DNA from 4 places in the Extibacter sp. GGCC_0201 genome. Region 1 is predicted to be linked to each of the others. Evidence: predicted binding sites of a transcription regulator. Region 1 holds the regulator's gene; each other region holds the start of a gene.
The links. Region 1 encodes Rex, which represses fermentation and respiration genes when NADH is low (regulators of the CRP and FNR family bind a similar motif). Its sites were predicted from a motif close to ATTGTTAANTANTTAACAAT; they were not measured.

Region 1 (5,409 bases):
GTCGACCCCTGTGTTAACAGGGGTCTGACCCCTATGAAATTAATCGGCCAATTCTTCCCATTTTATATACAATTCTTCGAGTTCTGTCTGAATGGAAGCTTTTTCTGCTGCCAGTTCCTGGCAGCGTACCGAATTGGTGTATACCTCTTCTTGTGTCATGAGCGTGTCTATCTCGGCGTCCCGTCCTTCCAGACTGCTGATGCGTTCCTCGGTCTTCTTGAGGTCATTCTGGCGTTTGCGCTCTTTTGCCTGGGCTTCTTTCTGCTCCTGCCAGCTCAGTTTAGATTCGGACACCTCTTCCGGTGCTGCCGATGGATCATCCGACTGCCCGGTTCTTGCATATACCGCGGTCAGTTCCTCTTTCTTCTCCAGATAATAATCATAATTGCCTATATAGTTGACGAAAGTCTGGTTGACCAGATCCAGAATCCTGGTGGCAGTCTCGTTGATGAAGTAACGGTCGTGTGACACATACAGCACAGTGCCGGTGTAATCGTTCAGAGCCTTTTCCAGGATTTCCTTGGAAGTGATGTCCAGATGGTTGGTCGGCTCGTCAAGGATGAGGAAATTCGCTTCCGAGAGCATGAGCTTGGCAAGCGATACGCGCCCCCTCTCACCGCCGCTCAGGTCGCCGATCAGCTTGAACACGTCGTCACCTGTGAACAGGAATGCTGCCAGCATATTGCGTATCTGCGTATTGGTGAGTTTCGGATAATCGTCGGAGATCTCAGCAAAAATGGTCTTCTCCATATGAAGCACATGGTGCTCCTGGTCATAATAGCCAATCTGTACATTCGTTCCAAGCGTAAAGGTTCCGCTGTCCGCGCCAATTACGTTGTTAAGTATCTTAAGCAGCGTCGTCTTGCCTGTACCATTATCACCTATGACAGCGACATGCTCCCCGCGCTTGATATCAAAGCTTATGTCGGAAAAAAGGTGCTGGGGAGGGAAAGATTTGCTCAGATGCTCAACGCTCAGCACGTCATTTCCGCTCACGCAGGAAGGCTCGAGGGAAAGATGTATCTCTGTGACGGCCTCCTGAGGCTTTTCCGCCGGCTGCATCTTGGCAAGCATCTTTTCCCTGCTTTCTGCCCGTTTGATGGATTTTTCCCGGTTGAAAGAGCGCAGCTTCTCGATGACCGCCTCCTGGTGCTTGATTTCCTGCTGCTGGTTCAGGTACTCTTTCAGCTTCGCGTCACGAATCATCTTCTTCTTTTCGGCATACTGGCTGTAATTGCCAAGGAAGACGGACAACGTCCCCAGTTCAATCTCAAGGACCTTCGTGACGACCCTGTTCAGGAAATACCGGTCATGGGAGACGATGAGTACCGCACCCTGGTAGTTTAAAAGATATGTTTCCAGCCACGCGATGGAATTGAGGTCAAGATGATTGGTAGGCTCATCCAGAAGAAGGATGTCGGGCTTCGTCAGCAGGAGCTTGCCAAGAGAAACCCTCGTTTTCTGCCCTCCGGATAGTGTGTCGACCTTTTTTGCAAAATCCGTCTCGTCAAATCCAAGCCCTTTGAGGACCCCGGTTATCTCGCTTTCGTAGGCATAGCCGTTGGCGCGCTCGAAGACGGCGGTGAGACGGTTATATGTATCCAGGCGCGCTTTTAAAGCATCTCCTTCGAGATGCTTCAATTCCAGCTCTATCGCGCGTATCTGGCGTTCCGTCTCTATGACGTCCGCCTTGGCTGTCTTTACTTCTTCGTAGATAGTGCTGCCGCCCGACATATCCTGATGCTGCGCGAGATAGCCGATCGTCCTGCCTTTCGTGAGGATGACGTCCCCGGAATCCGCCGGAAGTTCCCCCACTATCATCTTCAGTATGGTGGATTTCCCTGCGCCGTTCGGTCCCACGAGGGCGGCTTTTTCATAGTCCTCTATATGAAAAGAAGCGTCTTTTACGATGACATCTTCTCCAAATGCTTTATTCATTCCATGGCATGCTAGTATCATAACGTCCTCCTGCATCGTCCTGCATTGCTTTAAAAGCAGGCTCTGCTAACATTCATTATATCGAAAATAGGACAAAATACAACTAAAAGTTTGACTTTGAAGTGACAATTCTATATAATATTTTTTAGAACGTAACAGGAAGGTGAGTGGGCTAGTGGAAGAAAGAGAAATCTCTCAGGCAGTGATTCGGAGGCTGCCAAGATATTACAGATATTTGGGGGAACTGCTGGAAAACGGAGTTGAAAGAATATCATCCAATGATTTGAGCAAGAGAATGAAAGTTACAGCATCCCAGATTCGTCAGGACCTCAACAATTTTGGCGGGTTCGGACAACAGGGATATGGCTATAATGTAAAGTATCTATATACAGAAATCGGCAAGATTCTCGGCCTGGAAGAAAATCACAATATCGTCATCATCGGAGCCGGTAATCTGGGACAGGCGCTTGCGAATTACGCTGCATTCGAAAAACGGGGCTTTATCTTAAAAGGAATCTTTGATGTGAATCCCAGGTTAAACGGAGTATCAATCAGAGGCGTGCCGATTCGTATGATGGATGAGCTGAAAGATTTTGTCCAGAATAACAATGTCGAGATTGCCGTATTGACCATCCCGAAAGACAAGGCGATTGAAGTCGCGAATCTCCTGGTAGATAATGGGGTAAGGGCAATCTGGAATTTTGCACATACGGATCTGAACCTGCCGGACCATATTATCGTCGAAAATGTTCACCTTATCGAGAGTCTTATGAGGCTCTCCTATAACATAGGCCGTTATAACGAAGAACATAGCGATAAAAAATAAAGAAGTATAAAAACGTGTAATGATGGGCATGTGCAGAACAGGCTTGTCTTTACACGTTCTTTTATATACCGGAACTTTTCGCAGGCTAGAAAAGACCGGCAAAATAACAGGAGGTGAGAGGTATGAAATATCTGCTGAATGCATCCCAGATGAAGCGCGCAGATCAATATACGATTGAGCAGCTTCAGATTCCTCCATCAGATCTGATGGAACGTGCCGCGGCGGCATGCGTGGCCTACATGGAAGACAGCAGGTTGGACCTGTCGGAGGCATGTGTCGTATGCGGAACCGGCAATAACGGAGGAGACGGCTTTGCTATCGCAAGGATGCTTACGGAAAAAGGGCATACGGTCACAGCTGTCCTCGCAGGGGACGAAGGACAGTGTTCCCGGGAGACGAAGGAACAGATAAAGCGTCTGCGGCAGACGGGAACTGAGATTGCCACAGATTATGCAGAAGGCCGGTACAGCATCATCGTGGACGCATTGTTTGGCGTCGGACTAAACCGTACTCTCGAAGGGAGGTACAGGGAACTTGTTGAAGCCATGAACCGCTCAGAGGGATACCGGCTGGCGGTAGACATTCCGTCCGGCGTGTGTGCGGACAACGGCTCTGTCATGGGGACGGCTTTTAGGGCCGACGCTACAGTGACGTTCCAGGAGAGGAAGCTTGGACTTGAATTATATCCGGGAAAGGAATACGCGGGGCAAGTAGTGACTGCAGATATCGGTATAGATGCATCAGAGGTCAAAAAAGAGAGCGGTACGGCCTTTACATATGAAGAAAGCGATTACAAGCGCCTCCTTCCTAAGCGCAGGGCCGATTCCAACAAGGGGACATATGGGAAGGTGCTGATCATCGCAGGGAGCAAGGGCATGTCCGGGGCCGCTTTCCTGAACGCCAAGGCGGCCTATACAGTGGGAGCCGGACTGGTACAGATATATACGTCGGAGGATAACCGCGTCATACTGCAGACGCTTCTGCCGGAAGCGGTTATCAAGACATATGACTTTTACGATGAAGTCGAACTGCTCAAGCTGCTGAACCGGGCAGATGTAGTGAGCGTAGGTTCTGGAATCGGGACGAGTGACAAGTCGAGGAAGATACTCAGGACAGTGATGGAAAATGTAGAAGTGCCATGCGTGATAGATGCAGACGGGCTGAATCTGATTGCAGACCACAAGAAATATCTTGACCGGCTGCGCCATGAGAACTTTATCTTTACGCCGCATATGAAAGAAATGTCCCGTATGACAGGGAAGGACATCCCGGAGCTCAGATCACAGAGAATGCAGATTCTGCGGGACTTTGCAGAAGAGTACAGCGTCACCTGCGTGCTGAAAGACGCACGGACAGTCACCATGTCGGCGGGCAGGCAGCCGTACGTGAACCTGTCAGGCAATGCATCCATGGCGAAGGCAGGCTCCGGCGATGTGCTCGCAGGTGTGATAGCAGGCCTGCTGTCACAGGGGCTGGGACTCAGAGAAGCAGCGGAGCTTGGAACGTATCTGCACGGCCGGGCAGGGGAACTTGCATGTCTGGATAAAGGATGCTACAGCGTCATGGCATCTGATCTGATCGAGTATGCCGGCCGGGCAATGAAAGAACAGGAGGACAGATAGATGAAAGCATATAACAGAGTGTGTGCCAGGATAGACCTGGATGCGGTGGAATATAATATAGAGATGATGAGACGAAATGTCAGAGAAGGGGTTAAGATGCTCGGTGTCGTGAAGACGGACGGCTATGGACACGGAGCGGTGCAGATAGCAAAAATGCTCTCTCCGAAAGAGTATATGTGGGGATTCGCGGTCGCGACGCTTGACGAAGCTTTAGTACTGCGCCGCGCAGGAATTGAAAAGCCATTGCTCGTACTGGGCTGCATCTTTCCGGATCAACGGGAGGAAATGATAAAACACGACATCCGCATGACATTGTATACGGAAGAAATGGCCCGTGAGGTATCTGAACTTGCGGTCAAAATGGGAAAACAGGCATATATTCATATTAAGCTGGATACAGGGATGTCAAGACTTGGATTTATGATTGAAGAAGAGACGGCGGAAATAATCGAGCGTATAAGCAAGATGCCGAACCTGGCTTTGGAAGGAATGTACACACATTTTGCGAAAGCAGATGAGATAGATAAGTCTTTTACCGAAAAACAGATTAAAAACTACGTATGGATGAAAGAGACCCTTGCACAAAGAGGGGTAACATTCCAGTATTACCACTGTTCGAACAGTGCGGGAATCATCGATGTGCCGGAGGCGAACATGGATCTGGTCCGTGCCGGCATCTCTACCTATGGCCTGTATCCGTCTGAGGAAGTACACAAGGAAAATGTCCCGCTGAAACCGGCCATGGAGCTTATCAGCCATGTGGCACACGTGAAGTGGGTAGAGGCAGGTACCCCGGTGAGCTACGGCGGCACATATATTACAGACAGGAAGACTAGGATAGCAACGATACCGGTAGGGTATGGAGACGGATATCCAAGAAGCCTCTCCAATAAGGGATATGTCCTGATTCATGGGAAGAAGGCACCTATTCTCGGCCGCATATGCATGGACCAGTTCATGGTTGATGTGACGGAGATAGATGATGTGAAGTATGCAGACAAAGTGACACTGGTAGGAAATGAC
Region 2 (8,802 bases), on a different contig from region 1:
CCATATAGACAGAATGCCGTTAGGTGATATTAATACGACAATGCATACGCTCATCGTATTCAATGAGCCTGTCGACTTTCATTATAGATATGCTTATGACGAGAAGGAATTTGTGCTGGATACGAAAGAAATGAAAGAGATATTAGGCGGCGTGTCCTTTAAGGATGCGGAAGTGTCCGGATTCATCAAGGAGTATCTGGATGCGAACAAAGAAGAAACAGACGATGGTAAATCAGTTTAAATAGCAGGAATGGAGGATGCATATGAAGTCTCTGGAAGAACTGAAGGCAATAAGAGAGAAGAATGAAAGCAAAGTCGGCGTACGGTCTGAGAGTGCATCACAGACGAGAGTGGTTGTCGGCATGGCAACATGCGGGATTGCCAGCGGGGCAAGACCTGTCCTCACCGCACTTTCCAATGCGGTCCAGGAGGAGCACCTGGCTGAAAAGATCAGCGTGACACCTACCGGATGTATCGGGCTGTGCCAGTATGAGCCGATTGTAGAAGTATTGGAACCAGGCAAAGAAAAAGTGACGTATGTAAAGATGACACCTGAAAAGGCAATGGAAGTATTCAGACTCCATCTGAAAGAAGGCCAGGTAGTCGCGAAATATACATTAGGCGCTGTACAAAAATAGAAAAGGGAGGTATACGAATTATGTATCGTTCACACGTATTGGTTTGTGGTGGAACCGGATGTACTTCCTCAGGCAGCCAGAAGATCAGGGAAAGGCTGGAAGCGGAAATCAAAAGGAACGGGCTGGAAGAAGAAGTCGGCGTAGTGAAGACCGGATGTTTCGGACTATGCGCCCTCGGCCCGATTATGATTGTCTATCCGGAAGGTTCTTTCTATGCGATGGTCAAAGAAGAAGATATCCCGGAAATCGTATCAGAACATCTGTTAAAAGGAAGGGTTGTTACCCGGCTTCTCTATGATGAGACAGTAAAGAACGAAGAGATCCTGCCATTGCAGGAGACGAACTTCTATAAGAAGCAGCACAGGGTTGCGCTGCGTAACTGCGGTGTCATCAATCCTGAGAATATAGAAGAATACATAGGAACACGCGGATATGAGGCACTGGGCACCGTGCTTACAAGCATGAAGCCGGAAGAAGTCATCCAGATTATCTTGGACAGCGGCCTTCGCGGGCGTGGCGGAGCCGGTTTCCCGACAGGTCTGAAGTGGAAGTTCGCGGCCGCCAATGCGGCTGACCAGAAATATGTCTGCTGTAATGCCGACGAAGGTGACCCGGGAGCGTTCATGGACCGTTCCGTACTGGAAGGCGACCCTCACGTCGTACTGGAGGCGATGGCTATCGCCGGATATGCGATTGGCGCTTCACAGGGCTATATCTATGTGCGTGCAGAATATCCGATTGCCGTTGAGCGTCTGAATATCGCTATTAACCAGGCAAGAGAATACGGCCTGTTAGGCAAGAATATTTTTGATACGGGATTTGATTTTGATATTGATATCAGGCTTGGAGCCGGAGCTTTCGTCTGTGGCGAGGAGACGGCACTCATGACTTCCATCGAAGGAAACAGAGGCGAACCGCGTCCGCGTCCGCCGTTCCCGGCACTTAAGGGCCTGTTCCAGAAGCCTACGATTCTGAACAACGTCGAGACGCTGGCCAACATACCGCAGATCATCCTCAACGGAGCGGAATGGTTCTCTTCCATGGGAACAGAGAAGTCCAAGGGGACGAAGGTATTCGCCCTGGGCGGTAAAGTCAATAATACGGGCCTTGTAGAGATTCCGATGGGAACGACGCTTCGTGAAATCGTAGAAGAGATTGGCGGCGGCATCCCGAACGGTAAGAAGTTCAAGGCAGCACAGACAGGCGGGCCGTCCGGCGGATGTATCCCGGCAGAGCACTTTGATGTACCGATTGATTATGACAACCTTATCGCCATCGGTTCTATGATGGGATCCGGCGGGCTGATTGTCATGGATGAAGATAACTGTATGGTCGACATCGCCAAATTCTTCCTGGAATTTACGGTGGATGAGTCGTGTGGCAAATGTACCCCTTGCCGCGTAGGTACAAGACGTATGCTTGAGATACTGGAGAAGATTACGAACGGACAGGGAACGATGGATGACCTGGATAAGCTGGAAGAGCTGGCGGCCCATCTGAAATCCAACTCTCTTTGTGCTCTTGGACAGACGGCACCGAACCCGGTACTGTCAACGATGCGCTACTTCAGAGATGAATATGTGGCGCATATCGTAGACAAGAAGTGTCCGGCCGGTGTCTGTAAGGCGCTTCTCTCTTACAAGATTGACGCCGACAAGTGCAAAGGATGTACGTTATGTGCAAGAACATGCCCGAATGATGCAATCAGCGGAGCGGTCAAAGAACCGCACGTCATCAACCAGGATAAATGTGTCAAGTGTGGAGCATGTATGGAAAAATGCCGTTTCGGTGCTATTTACAAAGAGTAATGGAGGATGGAGAATATGGAAAATATTAATCTTAAAATTAATGGACTCGACGTATCCGCTCCTGCCGGTTCTACTATCCTTGAAGCGGCCCGGCTGGCAGGAATCAAGATTCCGACGCTGTGTTTCCTGAAGGAGATCAACGAAATCGGAGCCTGCCGGATGTGTATCGTAGAGGTAAAGGGAGCAAGAAACCTTGTTGCGGCGTGTGTACACCCGATCAATGAAGGGATGGAAGTATATACGAACACGCCTCAGCTCATTGCATCCAGAAGGAGGACGCTTCAGCTTCTGCTGTCCAACCATGACCAGCAGTGCCTGTCATGCGTACGAAGCGGTGACTGTGAGCTGCAGCAGCTGTGCAAGGAGTATGGCGTGGATGATGCCCACTATTACGAGGGTGAGACGACACACTATGAACTGGATGAAACTGCGGCCCATATGGTACGTGACAATAATAAATGTATCCTTTGCCGCCGCTGTGTTGCAACATGTGAGAAGACCCAGGGAATCGGTGTTATCGGCGCAAATAACCGTGGATTTGACACGATGATCGGCTCTGCCTTCGAGATGGGACTTGGAGATACGAGCTGCGTATCTTGCGGACAGTGTATCGCAGTCTGTCCTACCGGCGCGCTGTATGAGAAGGACTACACGCAGCAGATTCTGGATGCGATTGCCGACCCGGATAAATACGTGGTCGTGCAGACCGCTCCTTCTGTCCGCGCTGGACTTGGCGAAGAATTCGGCTACCCGATGGGGACGGATGTAGAAGGCAAGATGGCAGCAGCGTTAAGGAGAGTCGGTTTTGACAAGGTATTTGATACGGACTGGGCAGCCGACCTTACGATTATGGAAGAAGCCACGGAGCTTCTAGACAGGGTCAAGAACGGCGGAGTGCTGCCGCTTATCACCTCCTGTTCACCGGGATGGATCAAGTATTGCGAGCATTACTTCCCAGATATGACAGAACATCTGTCAAGCTGTAAGTCGCCGCAGCAGATGTTCGGCGCCATGCTGAAGACATACTTTGCTGAAAAAGAAGGCATCGATCCGAAGAAGATCGTATCTGTCAGCGTGATGCCATGTACGGCCAAGAAGTTCGAAATCGGGCGTGATGACCAGGATGCTGCCGGAGTTCCGGATGTGGATATCGCCATCACGACAAGGGAGCTGGCAAGGCTGATCAAACGCAGCGGCATTGAATTTACGATGCTGCCGGATGAGAAGTTCGACGACCCGATGGGAGAATCCACAGGTGCAGCCGTCATCTTCGGCGCTACCGGCGGTGTTATGGAAGCTGCGCTTCGTACGGCGGTTGAAGTCCTCACAGGCGAAGAGCTTGCGAACCTGGACTTCACGGATGTCCGTGGCACGGAAGGTGTAAAAGAGGCATCTTACAACGTGGCAGGCATGGATGTGAAAGTAGCTGTCGCATCCGGACTTGGCAACGCCAGGACACTTCTCGACAAGGTGAAGTCAGGTGAAGCGGATTATCACTTTATTGAAATCATGGGATGTCCGGGCGGATGTGTAAACGGAGGCGGACAGCCACAGGTATCCGGCGATGTGCGTAACTTCACGGATGTAAGAGGAATCCGAGCAAGTGTATTGTATAACAACGACGCGGCCAAACCAATCCGCAAGTCACATGAGAATCCGGCCATCAAGAAGCTTTATGAGGAATATCTTGGTGAACCAGGAAGCCATAAGGCACATGAGACATTACATACAAGCTATGTAAAACGTTCCGTCAATTAGCGGATATAAAAGTTCAGATTACAGAGGATGCCCTGCAGGCCGTGAGAGGCCGGGGCATCCTTTTTTCCAGACGGAAAGCAGATATATATGTGGAGATATTGACAAAGGGTCCAGGTATTGTATAATTAAGACGTGTTAAAAAAATAACAATACAAACGGAGGTACATGACATGGCACAGATTATTGGAAGTCCAAGCAGATATATTCAGGGAAAAGGGGAGCTGAAAAACCTCTGCACATATGCGTCCAACTATGGAAGCAGGTTATTCATCCTCACGAGCGTATCCGGAAGGAAACGAGTAGAGCCGTCTATACAGGCTGGAATGGACGGCACAGGAGTGGAGACCGTGTATGAATCCTTTAATAGAGAGTGCAGCATGAACGAAATCAACCGCGTTATGGAGGCGGCGAAGGAGGCAGAGTGCGATATGATTGCCGGTGTCGGGGGCGGAAAGATACATGACACGGCCAAGGCGGTCGCGCATTATATGGATAAAGCGGTTATCATCGTGCCGACCATTGCGTCTACCGACGCGCCTTGCAGTGCACTCTCGGTCATTTATTCGGACGAAGGTGTGTTTGACAAGTATCTGTTCCTTCCGGCCAGCCCTAACGCAGTACTTGTAGATACGGAAGTGGTAAGCAAAGCACCCACCAGACTTCTCGTGGCCGGAATGGGAGATGCCCTTGCAACATACTTCGAGGCAAGAGCGTGCAGTCAGTCGTCTGCGGTAAACTGCGTAGGAGGCAGGAGTACGCTGGCAGCGATGGCACTCGCCAGACTCTGTTATGAGACGCTTCTGGAGAATGGAGTCAGTGCCGCGCTGGCAGTGACGGAAAATGTATGTACGAAAGCAGTGGAACATGTCATTGAAGCGAACACATACTTATCCGGAATTGGGTTTGAAAGCGGCGGTCTTGCCGGGGCCCATGCCATACATAACGGTCTGACTGCAATAGAGGAGACCCATGCCATGTACCACGGGGAGAAAGTGGCGTTCGGCACACTCGTACAGCTCGTGCTTGAGAATGCGGACTCCAGGGAGATAGAGGATGTAGTTGACTTCTGCAACGCGGTCGGACTGCCGACGACGCTTGCACAGCTCGGAATCAAAGAAGTAAAGGCAGAGCAGATTATGGAAGTGGCAGAACTTGCCGCCGCAGAAGGAGACACACTCGGCAATATGCCATTTGCCGTGACGCCGGAAGATGTATATGCGGCAATTATGGCAGCCGATGCCATAGGCAGAAATTACGCACAATAACAGAGGTGAATCTGATGGATTACAAATATATTTTATTTGACCTGGATGGAACGGTCACAGATCCGGGTATCGGTATTACAAATTCCGTCATGCACGCTTTGAAAAAATTCGGCATAATAGAAGACGACAGAAGAGTGCTGTACAAATTTATCGGGCCTCCGCTATCGGAATCATTTCAGCAATTCTACCAATTCTCCGAGGAAGACGCCCTCCTTGGAATCGAGTATTACCGCGAATATTTCACGGAGAGAGGAATATTTGAGAATGTAGTGTATGAAGGCATGGAAGAGTTGCTGGCTGCTTTGGTGGAGCGCGGAATGGAGCTGATTATAGCGACGTCGAAGCCGGAGGCATTTGCCAGGCAGATACTGGAGCACTTCCGCCTGGACAGGTATTTTGCTTTTATCGCCGGGGCAACGATGGATGAGAAAAGGGTAAAGAAAGCGGAAGTGATTGCGTATGCTCTCAATAGCCGCGGCATTCGTGATTTGTCCAGAGTGCTCATGATAGGGGACAGGAAACACGATGTCATCGGCGCACACAAGACAGGTGTCGATGTCATGGGCGTGTTATATGGATACGGGAGCCGTGAAGAGCTTGAAGAAGCTGGTGCGGATTATATTGCAGAAAATGTTGGAGACATTAAAAAGTTTCTGTCCTGAATTGAAAGAAAACAGTGAAAACCCCGTAAAACCGAGGACGCAAACGCTAGTTGCGGCAGAACTACGCAAACGCAACATGAAATTGCTGGAGGTTTACACCATGCAATCGTATGATAAATCCATAAAAACTGAAGGAGGAATTCAAAATGGGTTTTGCGGAGAATTTACAATTTATGAGGTGGAAAAAAGGATATACGCAGGAACAGATAGCAGAGCAGCTTCAAGTGTCGAGGCAGTCGGTATCAAAGTGGGAGTCGGGAGGGAGCTTTCCTGAGATGGATAAGCTGCTCCAGTTGAGCGAACTGTTCCAGTGCAGCATGGATGTGCTCGTGCAGGGGGATGCAAGAGCTTCATATGTGGAAGAACATGAGGAATACGATAAGCATATGAATGAATACAGCAGGGCAGTCACATCAGGGGTGGGGCTCCTGCTGTTCGGAACGGCGGTGTATGAACTGTTGTCAGGGGTATATGTGGCAGAAAAGTTCTGCGATATGCTCTTTATGTTTTTTGTCGTAGCTGCCGTGCTTATATTTGTCGTCCAAGGTATGAAGCACAGCGCATTCACGAAAAAATACCCGGTCGTAGGAAACGTTTATACGGACAAAGAAACGGATGCGTTTCAAAAGCGGTACATAACCATGTGTGCGGCTGGAATTGGGCTTCTCTTTTGCGGATTCATCTTTGAGCTTGGCATGGACGGCGTAGCCTTGCCGCCCCGGTTCAATGAGGAGGCCGTGCATGGCGTGTTCATGCTCATCGTCACGGCAGCGGCTTCATTGCTCGTGTATGCAGGTATGCAGAAAAAGAAGTACAGCGTAAATGACTATAATGATGAAAATGTGCCGGGCAAAGACAAGAAGCTGATAGGCAGGATCTGCGGTACCATCATGATGGCTGCCGCTATCGTATTTCTGCTTGGAGGGTTTCTTGCCAATGCATGGAACGTATCATGGGTCGCGTTTCCGGTCGGAGGAATCTTGTGCGGCATCGTGAGCACGCTGCTGGTGAGGGAGAGGAAGTAGCTGTCTTATATCTTTTGGAGGATGGCGGCATAACTCAGAGTGCGGATGCCAAACGGCAGAGTGACAAGGGGGACATTGATTTCAATGTTCCTTCTTTCTTTGCATACGTTTTTTATGATTCGGATGAGCAGAGCTTTGCTGACTGTCACATCTACAGCTATTTGATATCTGAAGCCTTCTGTTATCAATTATGCGTCGGATTCTATATTAAATCGGTATAATAGATACCTGCCTGTTCTTTGTCAGGAAATGTCGAAAAAGCGGGGAATGTTGAAAATGTGGTATTGAGCGGGAAAAGAAAATAAGGTACAATAAAAAAAGATGTAGAAAACAAAGTAAGGAGAAAACTGGTATGGAAAGAAGAGTTGGTACTGTATCAAGGGGAATCCGCTGTCCCATCATTCGGGAAGGGGACGACCTTGCACATATTATAGTAGAGAACGTTCTGGGCGCCGCGGAAAGCGAAGGCTTCGCCGTGCACGACAGAGACGTGGTCGCGGTTACAGAGTCTGTCGTTGCGAGAGCGCACGGCAACTACGCTTCTGTAGACGCAATTGCGCAGGATGTAGAAAATAAGCTTGGAGGCGGTACGGTAGGAGTCATCTTTCCGATACTGTCCAGGAACCGTTTTTCCATCTGTCTGAAAGGGATTGCCCGCGGGGCCAAAAAAATTGTGCTTATGCTCAGCTATCCAAGCGATGAGGTTGGTAATGAGCTCGTATCACTGGACCAGCTTGACAAGGCGGGTATCAATCCATATAGCGACGTACTTGATGTAAAGCGCTACAGGGAGCTGTTCGGAGAGAACATCCATCCCTTTACCGGGGTGGATTATGTCCGTTACTACAGTGACCTGATAAAGAGCGAAGGGGCGGAGGCCGAGGTTATATTTGCAAACCATCCAAAAGAGATTCTCGCATATACGAAGAAAGTATTGAACTGCGATATCCACAGCAGGGAGAGGACGAAGAGAATCCTGAAAGAAAATGGCGCGGAAGTTGTGTGCGGCATGGATGATATCCTGACGGCTCCGGTGGATGGAAGCGGTTGTAATGAAGATTATGGGCTGCTCGGATCCAATAAATCTACGGAAGAGGCGGTAAAGCTCTTTCCGAGGACGGGCAGATGTATGGAACTTGTTCTGGATATACAGAAGCAGATTCTTGATAAGACAGGAAAGCATGTAGAAGTCATGGTATATGGAGACGGGGCTTTCAAAGACCCTGTCGGAAAGATATGGGAGCTGGCAGATCCGTGCGTATCTGTCGCCAATACTGAGGGGCTGGAAGGGACACCGAACGAAGTGAAGCTCAAATATCTGGCGGACAATGATTTCAAGGATTTGTCCGGGCAGGCGCTGAAGGATGCCATATCAGAGCGGATTAAGGAGAAGAAGGAGGACCTGGTCGGAGACATGGCGGCACAGGGTACGACGCCGAGACGGCTGACGGACCTGATTGGCTCGCTGTGCGACCTGACAAGCGGTTCAGGAGATAAGGGGACACCGGTAATCCTCGTTCAGGGATATTTTGACAACTATACGTCATAGCCCCTGAAGGATATGAGGTTTTAGTACAAGAAAAGGTAGGGGAGAAGCCGGATGAAAAGATTAGCTGTCGTTCTATGCATACTGATGATGTGTCTGT
Region 3 (8,802 bases), on a different contig from region 1:
GGTATTTTAAAAAGGACGGCAAGATATACCATCACATACTGGATCCCCGTACGGGATACCCGTGTGACAATAATCTGTACAGTGTCACGATCATAACCGATTCATCCCTGACCGCCGATGCCCTGAGCACCACATGCTTCCTGCTCGGCTATGACAGAGGCATGAAGCTCATCGATCAGCTTGACAATGTGGATGCCGTATTCATTACGGATGACAACGAGATACACTATTCCAAGAACTTTCAGAAATAAGACGAAGCAAAAAGGCCGGAGTCCGCGTACATATGCACGCAAGACTCCGGCCTGCTTTTTGTCCGTAATCTATAAGCCTATGGCCTGCCGGAACGCTCGGTACGTGATGAAGCATTCACAGCCTCCTCTAATAGTACCTGTAGGAACCGATAGCTGCCACTCCAAATATGACGAGGAAGATAATTGCAAGGATGATTGCGATGCCCATGATTATCAGGTATGCACGACAGTAGTTCCTCCTGTTGATATTACCGTTCTTTCCAAATGCCCATACAAAGTAGAGGATAATTCCCACACAGGGAATGAAAGTCATAATCAGAATGGTAAGCAGCCAGTCCCCCATCGTCATCGGGCTCTGGTCCATGCCCGTGCCGTAGTTCGTATTGTATCCTTCATTATTACCGACGTTATAATTATAATTGTCCTGATAGCTGCTCTGGCCGCCCTGGCTGTAACTTCCGCTATATCCTGCATTTGGATCCGTGTATGTATACTGGGCGCTCTTTGGTTCCGTATCCTGCCCTGCGGCACTCTCATCATTCCGGGAAGCCGTCTCTTCCTTCGTATTCTCAGGCGTGTTGTCTAAGTTGTTATCCATTGTGATGTCCTCCTAACTCATATTATCAATATTCTATCATGGAGGTTATATAAATGCAAGAAGAGCCGGAGCCCGGCGGAAGGAATGCTCCTTCACGCAGGGAACCGGCTTTTCTTGCCGTATCACGGAGACGTACACCTTATTGCACCATGATACCTACAGAATAATCTTCTTTGGACATTTTGCCGCGCAGGCGCCGCAGTTCGTACATTTCTCAGAATCTATGTATGCGATGTTGTCTACGACCTTGACCGCGTCAAACTGGCATACCTTCTCACACATCTTACAGCCGATACAGCCGACGGAACAAGCTTTCATGACATCCTTGCCCTTATCTTTCGAGCTGCACTGTACCAGATGCTTCTGCTCATATGGAACAAGCTCGATCAGATGCTTCGGGCAGGCAGCGATACACTTGCCGCAGGCTTTACAAGCCTCTTTGTCTACGACGGCAATGCCATCTACTATATGAACCGCGTCAAACGGACATGCCTTCACACAGCTTCCTTCGCCGAGGCATCCATAATTACAGGACTTCGGCCCGCCATTCTGCATCATGTTCACCATAACACAGTCATTGATGCCGTGATACTCGTAATCCTGCTTTGCCTTCTCGCACGTACCGGCACATTTTACAAACGCGACCTGGCGCACCTGTTCTCCGGCCTCCTGCCCCATGATCTCGCCGATCTTGGCGGCCACCGGGGCACCTCCTACCGGGCAGGCTCCTACTTCGGCTTCCCCTTTTACGATTGCAGCGGCAAGGCCCGAGCACCCTGCATAGCCACAGCCGCCGCAGTTGTTGCCGGGAAGGACTCCCATGATGGCTTCCTCGCGCTCATCTACCTCTACTGCAAATTTCTTTCCTGCAATCCCAAGGAACACACCAATGAATAATCCGGTGCCGCCTACGATTACAGCAGCCATTATAATACCTGTTACACTCATCGTTAGCTCCCTCCTATATAAGTCCGGAGAATCCGAAGAACGCAATCGCCATAAGGCTCGCGGTAATCAATACAATCGGAGTTCCCTGGAAAGATTCTGATACGTCATTATACTCAATTTTCTCCCGGATACCTGCCATTATGACAATGGCAAGGGCAAAACCTAATGCAGTTCCGACTCCGTTAATTACACCCTGCAGAACAGAATATTCCTTCTGTACATTTGTAAGCGCAACACCGAGGACCGCACAGTTTGTCGTAATGAGCGGAAGATATACGCCGAGCGCCCGGTACAGGGACGGAACGGATTTTTTAAGGAACATCTCCACGAACTGTACAAGACAGGCGATAACAAGGATAAAAACGATAGTCTGCAGATACACCAGCTTTCCGCCCATTATCGCCTTATTGGACAGAATGAACTTGTATATCAGGCTCGTTACGAACGATGCAATCGTAATAACAAAGACAACCGCTCCGCCCATCCCGGCAGCGGTCTCTACCTTCTTGGAAACTCCAATGAACGGACAGATTCCCAGGAACTGGCTGAGTACAACGTTATTAACAAGTGCTGAACCAATCGCTATAATAAGTAATTCTCTCATGATCTATGTACTCCTCCTATTCTTTCTCATTTCCTGCCGGGAAAACTTTTCCGCCACATGCACCGTTCGTACATGATGCGCAGCCTTCTCCACAAGTTGCCGCTTCAACTTCTTTCCTGCCCTTCTTCGCCGCGTTCCGCTTAATTTTGTTCTGGAGAGCAGTCAGCCCTGCAAGCACAAGGAAAGCGCCCGGTGCAAGGATAAATATCGTAACCGGTACATAACCTGCTTTGCCGGTAGCGCTGTCGGCCAGCGGAATCAGCTGGAATCCGAACGCTTTGCCGGATCCGATGATTTCACGGACGACGCCGATTGCGGCAAGCCCTACCGTGAATCCAAGCCCCATACCTATTCCATCGAAAATAGACGGAAGCACCGGATTTTTGGACGCGTAGCTTTCTGCACGGCCAAGGATGATACAGTTGACTACGATCAGAGGTATATAGATGCCAAGCGCGTCATAAAGGCTTGGAACAAAGCCCTCAAGCAGGAACTGTACGATAGTTACAAATGACGCCACGACCACGATAAACGCCGGGACTCTGACAGAATCCGGAATAATCTTTCGCAGCATAGCTATCAACATATTGGAAAGCACAAGTACGACTGTCGTAGACAGGCCCATACCTACACCGTTTATTGCGGATGTTGTTACCGCAAGGGTTGGACACATACCTAACATCAGGACGAAGGTAGGATTTTCTTTGACCAAACCGTTAAACACTCTTTCGGTACATTTATTCATCTCACACTACCTCCTTAAAATGCATTCTGGTAATACCCGAGAGCAGCGTTGACAGCTCCGGTTACCGCTCTTGATGTAATAGTTGCTCCGCTCAATGCATCGATAGGCTCGCCGTCACCGCCATCCTTGGACACGACGAATCTGTCTGTCTGTTTTCCTTCATACTGCTCATAGAATACAGGCTCCGTCGCTTTCATTCCAAGTCCCGCGGTCTCACTGATAGAAAGGATCGAGATACCGCTCACTGTCCCATCGCTGGTGATGCCGACCGTTATCTTGATATCACCGCCATAGCCTTCCTTGTCCGTCGCCGTGACGATATATCCGGCTTCTCCGCCCTTGACCTCACAGACTTCATCAATCTCAGCCTTCACGCCCAGATCTTTGATAGCCTTCTCGGCCGCTTTCGCATCCACATCTATCTCCTCAAAGTCGCTGGATGACGCTTCCGGGAACACTTCCTGCCATGCCTCTTTTTTCGCAGCGTCCTGAGCCTGGGCAATCGGCTCTTTTGTGATTTCATATACGAAACCAAGGCCGACTCCTGAGACAAGAGTAATCAATGTAAGGATAATTGCATTTTTAACAATTTTATTCATTATTTTTCTCCTCCTTTACCGAACGGTTTTGGAAGAGTAACCTTCTCAATCAACGGAACAAAAAGGTTACTGATGATAATCGCGTAAGAAACACCCTCTGCAGAGCCGCCGAACAGACGGAACAGCCCGGTCAGTATTCCAAGCAGAGCGCCGTATACGAGCTGCCCTTTCTTGGTGATTGGTGACGTGACATAATCGGTCGCCATGAACCATGCGCCGAGCATGAGGCCGCCGCCGCACAGATGGGCAGTAATGTACTGCACATCAAACAATCCGACATTTGCATTGCTGAATTGTCCGAATATGCCGATAAAGATTACAAATGTGACAATATATGTACCAGGAATACGAAGGTCGATTGCTCCAATCAGTATCAGGAAGATAGCCCCGATTATAATTGCAATCACGGAAGTCTCACCTATCGTCCCGGGTATCGTGCCGACAAGCATCTTCATGGAATCGACAGACTGGCCGTCTTTGAGCATCGCCAGCGGTGTCGGCCCCGTCACGCCGTCATAGATGTATGTAGTCATCTGCCCGGTAAAGGATATCAGCAGGAAACATCTTGCTCCAAGTGCAGGGTTCATGAAGTTCTGTCCGAGCCCTCCAAAGAGCTGCTTTACTACCAGGATACCGAACACGCTTCCGAGCGCCCCCATCCACCACGGAGCAGACGCAGGCATGTTAAGCCCGAGCAGAAGCCCTGTTACGACAGCACTGAAGTCATTGACCGTGACTTTCCTGTGCATTAACTTTTCGTAAATGTACTCTGTCAAGACTGCCGACACCGTCGTGCTCAAAAGCATGATAAACGCAGGCAGCCCGAAGTTCCATACGCCGAACGCTGACGCAGGCAGCAGAGCGATTGTCACACACAGCATAATATTGGCTGAAGTGACTCTGGAACGTATGTGTGGTGAAGATGACATTTTTATATTGTTCTCCACGTTAGTTCACCTCTTCCTCTCATTTCTAGTTTATTTTTTCTTGCGGTTAGCCATCGCAATTTTTCTCATAGAACCAATGGACTGCTTCAGCGGACGTTTTGCCGGACATACATAACTGCATGAACCGCATTCCATACACTCAAGCCCTTCCTGTTTCGTAAATGCCTCTTCATCGTGATGCTCCGCATAATCAGCCAGCCTTGAAGGAATCAGCCTGCTTGGACAGGCGTCCACGCAGCGGCCGCAGTTGATGCATGCAGTCGGTTCATACTTGGCAACCTCATCCTTTGTAAGGCAGAGTATCGATGAATTCGTCTTCGTAACCGGCACATCCAGCGTAAACATCGAGAATCCCATCATAGGTCCACCTGATATCACTTTCTCAGGCTCTTCCTTGAATCCGCCTGCCGCTTCAATAAGCTCAGCCTGGTTCGTACCGAACAGGACTTTAAAATTGCCCGGCTCGTTTACAGCATCTCCGCTCACGGTTACGACACGGTCAATCGACGGCCTGCCTTCGGCTACTGCCTGATAGATGTTGATCATCGTCTCCACATTATCCACCACGCATCCCGCGTCTGCCGGGAGCATAGCTGAATTGATGGCTCTCCCTGTCGTCGCATAGATGAGCTGACGCTCACCTCCCTGTGGGTACTTCGTCTTCAGCGCCATCACTTCCATCCTCGGCTCATCTTTAGTCAGCTCCCTGAGCTTCTCTATGCAATCCGGCTTATTGTCCTCCACGCCGAAGATTCCCTTCGCGTTATCAAACAGCTTAAGGACCATCTTCATGCCTCCGACAATCTTCTCCGGGGTTTCTATCATACGTCTGTAGTCCGCAGTTATGTAAGGCTCACATTCCGCGCAGTTTGCAATAATATAATCAATCTTGTCCGGCTCCTTCGGCGACAGCTTTACTCTTGTAGGGAATCCTGCACCTCCCATTCCGACGACTCCTGCTTCTCCGATTGCGTTTAATATGTCTTCTTTTGCCATCTCTTCCAGAGGCTTTGCAGGCTTATACACAACTTCTTCATACTCGCCGTCATTCTCAACCACGATACAATTCACCGTTGCTCCTGTCGGATTCAGATGCGGCTCTATCGCCTTGACTGTTCCGGACACAGAAGAATAGACCGGTGCGGACACAAATCCTCCGGCTTCCGCTATCTTCTGCCCTTTCAATACACGTTCACCCACCTCGACAATCGGACTGGCAGGCGCTCCGATATGTTGGGAAACCGGATAAACCAGATCACCTTTCGGATTTACTTCGACAATTGCCTTATCTTTCGCCAGGCTTTTGCCGTCATCCGGGTGTACGCCACCCTTAAATGTTAACAATGCCATCCCTTTTTTCCTTCCTTCCTATTTTCTCTTTATATACTATACAAGAAAATGCCCGCTTAATCCAGTGAATACAGGCAATTCTTTGTATATTTCCAAGAACATCTTGTCGAAATTTTAACATATAAAAGATAGAGACTATACAGTCTCTATCTCCTTATTTCGACATGGATCATATGCCGCATTATTCTTCAGTAGTCGTCTCCTCGTATGTCTCTGGCGCATCTTCCACAACTTCTTCTACACTTTCCTGTACTGGCGTGTCCGGTTCCAACGCTTTCATGCTGAGGCTGATCTTCTTTTCCGCCTCGTTCAAATCCACGATTTTGGCTGTAATCTCCTGTCCGACAGACAGTACATCCGACGGTTTGTCTACGTGCGCTCTGGATATCTGTGATACATGAAGCAGTGCATCCACGCCCGGCGCAAGTTCTACGAACGCACCAAAGTCAGTCATCCTGGCTACTCTTCCTGTAATACTCGTTCCGACCGCATAATCCTCAGATGCATTGGCCCATGGGTTTGTCTCCGGGAACTTAAGGCTCAGCGCAATCTTCGTATCGTTGATATCCTTAATCAATACCTTGACCGTATCTCCCACCTGGAATACTCTCTTCGGATTCTCTACGCGTCCCCATGACATCTCTGATATGTGAAGAAGCCCGTCAACACCGCCTAAATCGATAAACGCCCCGAAGTCTGTCACATTTTTAACAGTTCCTTCGACCGTATCGCCGATCTGAAGCTTCTCAAACAGCTCTTTCTGCTTTTCTGCCCTCGCAGCGACAAGAAGCTGTCTCCTGTCACCGATGACTCTGTTTCTTCTCGGATTGAATTCACTGATGACAAACTCAATCTCCTGATCCTGATATTTGCTTAAGTCTTTCTCATAAGTATCTGATACAAGGCTCGCAGGGATAAAGACTCTTGCCTCTTCAATTACGACACTTAAGCCGCCGCCGAGAATCTGTGCAACAGGCGCTTTCAGAACTTCTTTGTTCTCATAAGCCTCTTTCAGTCTTTCATTGCCTTTTTCGGCCGCCAGCCTCTTATATGTCAGCAGCACTTGACCTTCACCGTCATTTACCTTTAAGACTTTGGCCGTCATCTCATCGCCGACAGAAACCATAGTAGTAAGATCGACGTTCGGTTCATTCGTATACTCGCTTCTTGTTATGATGCCATCCGCCTTGTAACCTATATTCAAGATAATTTCATCCGGCTTCACATCGATGACCGTACCATCTACTACCTCACCGTTTCTGATTGTCTTAAAAGACTCGTCTAACATTTGTTCAAAAGTTAATTCCGACATTATTTTGAACCTCCTCAATTATTTTATTGGGCGTGGATGCCCCTGCTGTAATACCTACTGTTTCCACGGACCTTAATTGATTCATATCCAAATCGTCAAGTGTCTGTATATAGTACGTATCCTTACATGCATCGCTGCAGATTTCAAATAGCTTCTGAGTATTGGAACTGCGCCTGTCACCGATGACAAGCATCGCCTCTACTCTGTCTGCAATGTCCCGCGCTTCTTCCTGGCGCTCCTTGGTTGCATTGCAAATCGTATTTAAAACAATTATATCATACCCCTTTTTTACGATAATTTCAACTAAATCTTTGAATTTATTGTAATTAAATGTCGTCTGCGCCACAACGCAGATCCTGCACTCTCTTTCTTCTATAATAAAGTCTTCCGCTTCCTGTGCATTTTCGATGACCGTGACGTTATCTCCCGCCCATCCTCTGATGCCTTCCACCTCCGGGTGCGCGCTGTTTCCTATGATGACGATGTGCGCTCCTTTGCTGCTTTCTTCCGTTACTATATTATGGATCTTCTTCACAAAGGGACAGGTCGCGTCCACATAGGCAATTCCTTTTTGGTCAAGCCTGTCGCAGACCGACTTCGGCACGCCATGGGACCGGATGATTATGATTCCCTCATCGATGCGGTCCAGCTCTTCTTCCGTCTCCAGCACTTCCACGCCATGCCGCCTCATATCTTTGATGACTTCTTCGTTGTGGATGATGGGGCCATACGTATATATCTTCTCTCCTTTATGCAGCCGGATCTGTTCATACACCGTTTCCACCGCCCGCTTTACGCCAAAGCAGAAGCCTGCAGTTTTCGCCAGTTCTATTTTCATATGTTCCTTCCTCTTCTCTTAACGGCACAGTCGGATAATCGCCTCGACAACTTCCGGTATCGTCATGTCCGAGCTGTCGACGAGAACCGCATCTTCTGCCTGTTTGAGCGGTGCCGTCTCGCGCGTCATGTCGCGCCTGTCTCTCTCTTCTATGTCCGCGGCTATCTCGGAGTACACACAGCCGACGCCCTTCGCCTTCAGCTCCTCATAGCGCCGCTTCGCCCTCGTCTCCACACTCGCCGTAAGATACACCTTCACATCCGCATCCGGCAGCACACATGTCCCGATGTCTCTTCCGTCCATGACAACATCTTGCTCTGCCGCCAGATTACGCTGCAGCTTAAGCAGCTTCGTCCGCACTTCCGGCACGGCCGAGCTCACGGAAGCCATATTGCCTGCTTCTTCCGTACGAAGTCTGGACGTAATATTTTTCCCGTTCAGATATACCTGCTGTACCCCTTCTTCATACCGGATGGTCACATCCGCGTCTTCACATGCTTCTATAATATTTTCCCTGTTGGAAGGGTCAATCCCTCTGTCCAGAAAATGTACTGCCAGCCCCCGGTACAGTGCGCCGGTATCCACGTAGATATATCCCATCTTTTTCGCC
Region 4 (8,802 bases), on a different contig from region 1:
TATCTCTTGGATGTCTCTGCCTCATCCAGCCCGTCCAGCCTCTGCGCTTCCGCCAGCGGTGCCAGCGTCGTGACCGTGCAGATCTGCGTCTGTCCGCGTGTGAACATGGCAGAGCCATGCACTCTCGGAATCAGGTCGGTCTCTGCCGCCAGCGGCCTTATCTCATCGATGGCCCTGCCGTCGGGACGCTTGTGGTCTTTTAAAATCATCTTGCGGACCGTCTTCTTCTGATACTGGTATACTGCTTCACCGAGCACTTCCAGCCACTCTTCCTTGTCTGCAAATGCCGCTTCTAACTTATCTGTAATGACACGGATATTTTCCTCACGTGTCTGCTTGTCATCTGTAAATACTGCCTCTTCCATCTCCTGCGGCGGAACAAGTTCCTTTATCGCATCGAACAGCTCTTCCGGAACCGCGCAGCTTTCATACGTATGCTTCGGCTTTCCGCACTCAGCTACGATGGTGTCTATAAAAGCGATTACTTTCTGGTTCAGCTCATGTGCCGCAAAGATGGCTTCAATCATCTTGTCTTCCGGGACTTCATTGGCACCGGCTTCGATCATGATTACCTTATCTTTCGTGGACGCCACGGTGAGCGCCATGTCGGAAGCCTCTTTCTGGGCAGCGGTCGGGTTGAATACGAGCTCGCCTTCCACAAGTCCTACCTGTGTCGTAGATATCGGCCCGTCAAACGGAATATCCGAAATCGTCGTAGCGATCGCCGCACCGATCATGGCAGTCAGCTCCGGGCTGCAGTCCTGATCCACTGACATGACAAGGTTCTCAAGCGTCACGTCATTACGGTAATCCTTCGGAAATAACGGACGCATCGGCCTGTCGATGACACGGCAGGTAAGCACCGCATTTTCAGAAGCTTTTCCCTCTCTCTTGTTAAATCCTCCAGGAATCTTTCCTACGGAATATAATCTCTCATTGTATTCTACGCTTAACGGGAAGAAGTCAATCCCCTCCCTCGGCTTCTCAGAAGCCGTTGCCGTACAGAGTACCGTCGTGTCTCCGTAGTGCATGAACACTGCCCCGTTGGCCTGCTTCGCAACCCTGTCCACATCAACGCGGAGTGTCCTTCCGGCCAGTTCCATCTCAAATTTCTTATACATATCGTTCTCCTTCTGTCTCAAACATTTCTGTGTGACAGGAGACGCCGAAACTACTGAAAAACATACTTTCAGTCAAAAATATACTTTTCAGTGGTCTCGGATCTGTCAATCCTGTCCACAATCTATGATATTATATCACACTTGCTGTAATTACGCTACCGCTTTTTCTCTTTTCCGCAAATCAACTTTATCCAACTTTATTCTTTATTCGTGAAGCAAGGCAGGGCCTCCGGTCTCCGGCGCCCTGCCCGTCAATCTTGCACTTCTTATCTTTCGTTGTGGAGCAGCTTATGCTCTTTCCCTTTCAGCAGCCCGCTGTAGAGCGTCTGAATGATAGGGTTTTCGTTGGACAGCTTGATCTGTGCCACCGTGTCTATCTTATACAGCGCTTCCAGCCTTGCCTTCTTCGTCCGCGCCCCTATCGGCACCGGCTGTCCTCCGCCGGTGATACAGCCGCGCCTGCATGCCATGACTTCCACGAAGTCATAATATAATTCGCCGGACTGAATCTTGCCCATCACCTCGTCGGCACACTTGAGCCCGTTTACGACCGCAATCTTCACTTCCCGCTCTCCGAGTGCCACCGTTGCCTCTTTGATGCCCTCTATCCCCCGCACTCCGGTAAAGCTGATATCTTCAAGATCCTCCTGCCTGCTGCTTCCGACGAGCCTGCGCAGGACGGCCTCCGTCACGCCGCCGGTCACACCGAAGATAGCGCCCGCGCCCGAGGACAGCCCAAATGGCATATCCAGCGCCTCGGATGGCATCTGGGCAAGGTCGATTCCCGCCTCTTTTATCATACGCGTCACTTCTGTCGTCGTAAGGACATAGTCCACATCCTGCTCTCCGTCCGTGCTATGTTCCGGGCGCCGTATCTCAGCCTTCTTTGCCGTACAAGGCATGATGGATACGACGACGGTCTTCCTCTTCTCCTCTTTGTCCATGCGTGCTTCTTCTTTCAGCACGGCACCAAACATCTGCTGCGGAGAGCGGCACGTCGATATATGCTCCCGCAGGCCGGGATACTTGTTCTCGCAGAACTTCACCCATCCCGGACAGCAGGAAGTGAACAGAGGCAGGTTATCGCCTGACTCGAGACGCTCCAGCAATTCCTCAGACTCTTCCATCACGGTTAGGTCGGCCCCGAAGTTCGTGTCGTATATCTCGTCAAATCCCATACGCCGAAGCGCCGCCGCCAGTTTACCAAGCGAGTTCTCTCCCTTCGGTATGCCGAATTTGTCACCGACCGCAACGCGGACGGCAGGTGCTATCTGCACGATGACACGGGTATCCTTATCGGCAACCGCCTCCCACACCGGTCGTATGTTCTGCTTGATCGTGATAGCGCCGGTCGGGCAGACGGCCCTGCACTGTCCGCAGCCTACGCAATCCGTTTTCGCCAAGTCCTTATTGAAGGCCGGCATCACCTGCATCCTGGCTCCCCGGAACGCGAAGTCCAATACGCCAAGTCCCTGTATCTCATCACATGTACGGACACAGTCGCCGCAGAGGATGCATTTGTTCGGGTCACGTACGATGCAGTCCGAACTTTCATCCAGCGGAAGCTGTGGCTTGTTGTTCTCAAATCTGACATAGCTTACGCCGAGCTGCTGCGCCAGCTTCTGCAGCGTACAGACGCCGTTCTTGCGGCATGTCGTACAGTCTCTGCAGTGGGATGCAAGCAGCAGTTCCAGAATCATCTTCCGGTGATGCTGGAGCCTTGGGGTGTTCGTGTATATCACCATCCCCTCCCTCGGAGTCTCGGAGCAGGAGGCGAACACCTTCCCTCTGTCATCTTCCACCACGCACATCCTGCACGCGCCGTAGGTCGACAGTTCCGAATGATAGCAGAACGTAGGAAGATCGATTCCGGACTTCCGGATGACAGACAGTACATTCTTTTCATCATCGAACGCCACCTTCCGGTTGTTGATTGTCATATATTTCATGTCTCTTTCCTCCTATGCTTCTATATGGATTGCACCGAACGCACACGCACTCTCGCATGCGCCGCACTTGATACATCTCGAATCGTCGATGATATACGGCTCTTTGATCTTGCCGCTGATGGCCCCAACCGGACAGTTTCTGGCGCATTTGGAACATCCCTTGCACCGCTGTGGGCTGATGACAAATCTACGCAGAGCCGTACATGTATGGGATACGCACTTTTTTTCCGCCACATGCTCCATGTATTCCTCGCGGAACAGCTTAAGCGTGCTCATGACCGGCAGCGCCGCGCTCTTCCCAAGTCCACAGAGCGCCGTCTCGGTAATGGTCCTGGCAAGCTCGTCAAGGGTATCCAGATCCTCTTCCCTGCCGTTGCCCTGTACGATGCGTTCCAGTATTTCCAGCATCCGCTTCGTGCCCTCCCGGCACGGTACGCATTTGCCGCAGCTTTCGTTCTGGGTAAAGTTCATGAAGAAGCGTGCGACCTCTACCATGCATGTGTGATCATCCATGACGACAAGGCCTCCGGAACCTATCATGGCTCCCATCTTCTTCAGCGAGTCAAAATCCAGATTGACATCAAGATGCTGCGTAATCAGACAGCCGCCGGAAGGACCGCCTATCTGCACTGCCTTGAAGCCCCCGTCACCTTTGATGCCGCCACCGATATCAAAGATGACCTCACGCAGCGTCGTTCCCATCGGTACTTCGATAAGGCCCGTATTCTTTACGCTTCCTGTCAGGGCAAATGCCTTCGTTCCTGGACTGTTCTTTGGTCCGATCGTCTTGTACCAGTCCGCCCCTCTGCTTATGATCATAGGTACATTGGCAAAGGTCTCCACATTGTTCAGTACGGTCGGCTTGGCAAACAGCCCCTGTTCCACCGTGCGGGGAGGCTTTACCCTCGGCATGCCCCGGCTGCCCTCGATTGAGGCCGTAAGGGCGCTTCCCTCGCCGCACACGAATGCACCCGCACCCCGGTTGATATGGAGCCGGAAAGAGAAGCCGGAGCCAAGGATGTCTTCCCCGAGCAGCCCCCGCTCTTCTGCCTGCCTGATGGCAAGCTTCAGTCGGCTGATCGCAAGCGGGTACTCCGCCCGCACATAGATATATCCTTCCTGTGCGCCTACCGCGTATGCCGCAATCATCATACCCTCTATCATCTTGTGCGGGTCGCCTTCCATGATGCTTCTGTCCATGAACGCGCCAGGATCCCCCTCATCGCCGTTACAGACGACATACCTCGTCTTCTCCTTCTGTCTGGCCACCTGGCTCCACTTATATCCGGTCTGGAAGCCGCCGCCTCCCCTCCCTCTTAAGTTAGAGTCAAGTATCTCCTGCACCACTTCTTCCGGCCTCATGTCGAAGAGGACCTTGCCGAGCGCCTCGTATCCTCCGTGTGCTATGTATTCTTCGATGTGCTCCGCGTCGATATGTCCGCAGTGTTCCAGGACGAGCCTTGTCTGCCTCTTATAGAACGGTATCTCTTCCTGCCGCTGGTACTCTATGCCGTCTTGTTTATAGAGCAGATGCCGGATGACATCACCGTTCCTTATGGTCCTTTCAAAAATCGCTTCGCAGTCGTCCACAGACACTTTCGTATACAGTATCCCCATCGGCTCGATCCGCATGAGCGGACCCATCTCGCAGAATCCGTGGCAGCCGCTCTTTTTGATGCCTATGCCGTTCTCTCCATGGGCTATCTCAGGTCCGAACTCGACCTCCACGTCCGGGCATTCCCGCGCAAGGCTGCACATCTTGTCATATATTTCACCGGAACCGCCGGCCAGGCATCCGGTACCTGCACAAATCAGTATCCTGCACTTGCTCTGTGCGATGGCCGTCTTCGCAGTCTCCCTGACTTGTTGCAGCTTCTCTACATTTTCTATCTTCTGCATCTTTACGCTCCTCTCAATTCATGAATCAATTCCGCAGCCGCATCCGGCGTCATGGCCGGATATACCTTGTCATTTACCGTCAGCACCGGCGCCAGCCCACAGGCTCCAAGACAGGATACGGTCTCCAGCGTAAACAGCATGTCGTCCGTTGTCACTTTCTCTTTGGACAGCCCAAGCTCACTGTAGAGCCGCTCAAGAATCGGGATAGATTTTCTGACGTGACAGGCCGTCCCGTCACATACTTTAATGACATATTTTCCCTTTGGCTCGAATGAGAAATTCTCGTAGAATGTCGCCACGCTGTAGGCTTTCGCCTCTGTAATGCCGAGCTTATCCGCCACATAGCTCAAAAGTTCCGGAGGCAGATAACGGTATTCGCTCTGTATATCCTGGATAATAGGAATGAGCGACGCATGGCCTGAGCCGTGTGAGGCAATCACTTCATCCGCCTTGTCATAATAATGTTGTTCTAACATGTCATCCTCCTCTATTGGTTAATTTTTTATCAATCTGAGCTTATTATATTGAATAATTGTATAAATTGCAATAGAATTTTGTTATTTATTTAACAAAATATGCAGTTGATATTCTCTGCCCGGACAGGCATAATAGATGAAGTAAATCTGAATATCTGTCAGGCAAGTCTATGGAGGTCGCGAATGGAATTTAACGAAAAGCTGCAGCAGCTCAGAAAACAGAATAATATGACACAGGAACAGCTTGCAATAAAGCTGTATGTGTCAAGGACGGCAGTGTCAAAATGGGAAAGCGGGAAAGGCTGGCCGAATATCGAATCTCTGAAATGTATTTCCCGGGTCTTTTCCGTCTCTATCGATGAACTTCTATCGAGTGATGAGCTCATAACGATTGCCGAGTCGGAAAACCGTTCCGGCTTCCGAAAAATGTACCGGTATCTCTTTGGAATCATTGACGCCGCAGCAGTGGCCTTTATCGTTCTGCCGTTGTATGGACAGCCACGTGGTTCCCATATCTACGCAGTGGACCTGATGTCTTACACTGGTCAGACGAAGTATAATCTCCTGATATACTGGTCCGTATTTCTGGCCTTTATCATACTGGGGAGCGCTGAGCTTCTGCTCACCCGCCTGGAGAAAGAGGCCGCAGCCGGTATCGTATGCCGATGTTCTGCCGTGTTGGGCGGACTGGCCGTCTGCCTTTTTGCTGCGGCTAGGGAACCCTACGTGACGGTACTCTTGTTTTTCTTCTTTGCTTCAAAGGTCTTCCTGTTGGTAAGACAGGTGCCGGAAAAGCCCTGACACGGAACGTGTCGGGGCCCTTCTTTGATGTGACGGCCCGTTTCTTGTCCGTCACGGCATGTGTGTCCATAATGAAGATACAGCCGCTCGGCAGCTGTAATACTACAAAAGCATGCAAAGGAGACAAGTCTATCATGAAAAGAAAAAAGACAAAAATTCATCTTACCATGGCATCCATCCTCTTACTGACGTTCGCAATCTTTACCGTCCTTGTGAGAGTAGTGGATGTCAGGCCAGTGGGCCCGCAGCACACCCGTGTGGGCTTCGCCACCGTCAACCTATATGTGTCAGAGCTTACAGGTATCAATATGCTCTGGTACGACATCACCGACTGGCTCGGTGTCGCCGTAATCGCTGCTGCTCTTGGATTTTCGTTCCTTGGTCTGTACCAGCTCGTCAAAAGAAGAAGCATCAAAAAGGTAGACCCAGGGCTTTTGCTTCTCGGCGTATTTTACATTCTGGTCATCGCTATCTATATATTGTTCGAGTTAGTAGTTGTCAATTACAGGCCTGTCATTCTGTCTCAAAATCTGGAGCCGTCTTACCCGTCCTCCCATACGATGGCAGCCGTCTGCATCATGGCGACGGCGATGGTGCAGTACCGGCATCTGTTGTGTGGAAAAAGGCTGCTGCTCATCCTGCTGGATATATGGAGTGTCCTCATTATCGTGGTGACGGTAGTCGGACGGCTCTTATCCGGCGTCCACTGGCTTACAGATATCGTGGGCGGCCTTCTGCTCTCTTCTGCTCTCGTCATGCTGTATATCTCCGTGCTGGAATCTGTCAGCTCCTGAGGCGAATAAGAATCAAATAAAGGCGCCCTCCTCACGGAGAGCGCCCTGTAAACAGCACTTCATCGAAACCCGGTTATTTTCTCAATCCAAGTCTCTCAATCAAAGAACGGTATCTTGTGATATCTTTGTTCTTCAAGTAAGCAAGCAGACCTCTTCTCTGCCCTACCATCTTAAGAAGCCCTCTTCTTGAATGGTGGTCCTTAGGATTTGCTTTAAAATGATCTGTAAGATCATTGATTCTTGCCGTCAGGATGGCAATCTGTACTTCCGGAGAGCCTGTGTCTCCCTCACCTCTGCCATATTCGGCAATAATCTGTTCTTTCTGCTCTTTAGAAACCATTTGTTCTTCCTCCTATATTCTATATTGCACCGCCTGGCATTAAGCAATGGCTGGAGTCATCCAATTACCGAACACCGGCTGTTCATACCCATGTAGTATACCATAGAGAGACATGGAAGTAAAGCCGTATTTTCTCACATGGCTTTAATCTTCTTCGTCATCCTCCTCATTATCTTCTGGCTCCAGGATCGCAAACGCGATATTGGTGGCATGGTCCGCCACACGTTCCAGCCCGGATATCGTATCAGAAAATATCATGCCCGCCTCCGGCGTACATTTATTCTTCGTCAGCCGCTTTACGTGGGAGCGTTGCAGCTTCTTCTCCCTGTCGTCAATCTCATCTTCCAGATCCAGTATCTCCTGCATGTGCTCCTGGTTGCGGTTCGTAAACATATCCAGCGAATATTCCAGAATCTCTACGACCATGGCAGTCATGTCGTGGAGCTGCTTTTTCGCCTTATCGCTGAATTCCACTCCGTCGGCGATACGCATCCTTGCGGAATCGACGAAATTCTCTGCATGGTCCCCGATGCGTTCGATATCGTTCACCACATGGAACAGGCCCCCGATGAGCTTGGCATCTGCAAGGGGCAGTTCTATCTCATTGACGCGCACGAGATAATCCGTAATCTTCTTGTTCAGGAAATCAATATATTTTTCCCTGCCATATACCGTATTGATTTCTTCCTCGTTCAGGGAACAGAGGGCGTCCATACCTGTCTTGAGATTGGCGATTGCAATCTTGCCCATATGCTCTATTTCACGTATCCCGTCAACGACGGCAGTCGCCGGTGACACGATAGACCCTTCTCCGATAAACTGTAGTTCAAATCCATCCTCCGACGACACGTCTTTCCCCGGCACGATCTTATATGTAGCTTTTACAATCCAGTTCATGAACGGGAACAGAAGGATCACTTCACATATCTTGATTAAAGTATGGGCATTGGCTACGGCGCGGGCCGCGTTCCCTCCAGAGAGCTTAAGCAGCCCATCTGTAATCGGCGTGATGCCGATGAGCAGAACGATAAGTATGAAAGCCGAGCCGACGACATTGAACAGGAAATGTATCATGGCGGCACGCTTGGCATCTTTCTTCCCTCCAAGGCTGGCTATGAGAGCAGATACGCAGGAACCGATGTTGCATCCGAGAATGAGGAACGGACAGATGGCAAAAGCCAGCAGCCCCTGGGATGCCATCAGGATGACGATACCTACCGTGGCCGAAGAGCTCTGCAGGATCGCCGTGATGACAAAGCCTGTCAGAATCGCAGCGAACGGGTTCCTGAGCGATTTCAACAGTTCTACGATGTGAGGGGATTCCCGCAGGGAAGACATGGCATCTCCCATGATGCTCAGCCCCATAAAAAGGATACCAAATCCCAGTATCACTTCTCCTGCCCGCTTTATATTCAGCTTCTT

Region 2: HJV72_RS05175 (glycerol dehydrogenase) is a predicted target of Rex. The motif match lies at 4,336-4,355, and genes of this name have one in related genera.
Region 3: rsxC (electron transport complex subunit RsxC) is a predicted target of Rex. The motif match lies at 6,145-6,164, and genes of this name have one in related genera.
Region 4: HJV72_RS00645 (complex I 24 kDa subunit family protein) is a predicted target of Rex. The motif match lies at 5,523-5,542, and genes of this name have one in related genera.

Annotation. Positions count from the first base shown of each region.
Region 1 is NZ_JABFCH010000019.1:52-5,460, forward strand. Features, by position in the region: gene HJV72_RS12850 (ABC-F family ATP-binding cassette domain-containing protein) at 40-1,959, opposite strand; gene HJV72_RS12855 (redox-sensing transcriptional repressor Rex) at 2,114-2,764, shown strand; gene HJV72_RS12860 (NAD(P)H-hydrate dehydratase) at 2,887-4,386, shown strand; gene alr (alanine racemase) at 4,387-5,409, shown strand, end outside.
Region 2 is NZ_JABFCH010000005.1:137,066-145,867, reverse strand. Features, by position in the region: gene HJV72_RS05195 (sensor histidine kinase) at 1-241, shown strand, start outside; gene HJV72_RS05190 ((2Fe-2S) ferredoxin domain-containing protein) at 264-638, shown strand; gene nuoF (NADH-quinone oxidoreductase subunit NuoF) at 659-2,446, shown strand; gene HJV72_RS05180 (NADH-dependent [FeFe] hydrogenase, group A6) at 2,462-4,204, shown strand; gene HJV72_RS05175 (glycerol dehydrogenase) at 4,375-5,469, shown strand; gene HJV72_RS05170 (HAD family hydrolase) at 5,484-6,131, shown strand; gene HJV72_RS05165 (helix-turn-helix domain-containing protein) at 6,278-7,156, shown strand; gene HJV72_RS05160 (coenzyme F420-0:L-glutamate ligase) at 7,509-8,705, shown strand; gene HJV72_RS05155 (hypothetical protein) at 8,757-8,802, shown strand, end outside.
Region 3 is NZ_JABFCH010000003.1:82,204-91,005, forward strand. Features, by position in the region: gene HJV72_RS02930 (FAD:protein FMN transferase) at 1-251, shown strand, start outside; gene HJV72_RS02935 (hypothetical protein) at 379-849, opposite strand; gene HJV72_RS02940 (RnfABCDGE type electron transport complex subunit B) at 1,006-1,797, opposite strand; gene HJV72_RS02945 (electron transport complex protein RnfA) at 1,811-2,401, opposite strand; gene rsxE (electron transport complex subunit RsxE) at 2,418-3,146, opposite strand; gene HJV72_RS02955 (RnfABCDGE type electron transport complex subunit G) at 3,161-3,745, opposite strand; gene HJV72_RS02960 (RnfABCDGE type electron transport complex subunit D) at 3,745-4,674, opposite strand; gene rsxC (electron transport complex subunit RsxC) at 4,723-6,042, opposite strand; gene rpsA (30S ribosomal protein S1) at 6,224-7,354, opposite strand; gene ispH (4-hydroxy-3-methylbut-2-enyl diphosphate reductase) at 7,335-8,192, opposite strand; gene cmk ((d)CMP kinase) at 8,211-8,802, opposite strand, start outside.
Region 4 is NZ_JABFCH010000001.1:135,108-143,909, reverse strand. Features, by position in the region: gene HJV72_RS00660 (polyribonucleotide nucleotidyltransferase) at 1-1,121, opposite strand, end outside; gene HJV72_RS00655 ([FeFe] hydrogenase, group A) at 1,388-3,070, opposite strand; gene nuoF (NADH-quinone oxidoreductase subunit NuoF) at 3,083-4,969, opposite strand; gene HJV72_RS00645 (complex I 24 kDa subunit family protein) at 4,972-5,445, opposite strand; gene HJV72_RS00640 (helix-turn-helix domain-containing protein) at 5,629-6,246, shown strand; gene HJV72_RS00635 (phosphatase PAP2 family protein) at 6,381-7,040, shown strand; gene rpsO (30S ribosomal protein S15) at 7,114-7,380, opposite strand; gene HJV72_RS00625 (Na/Pi cotransporter family protein) at 7,525-8,802, opposite strand, start outside.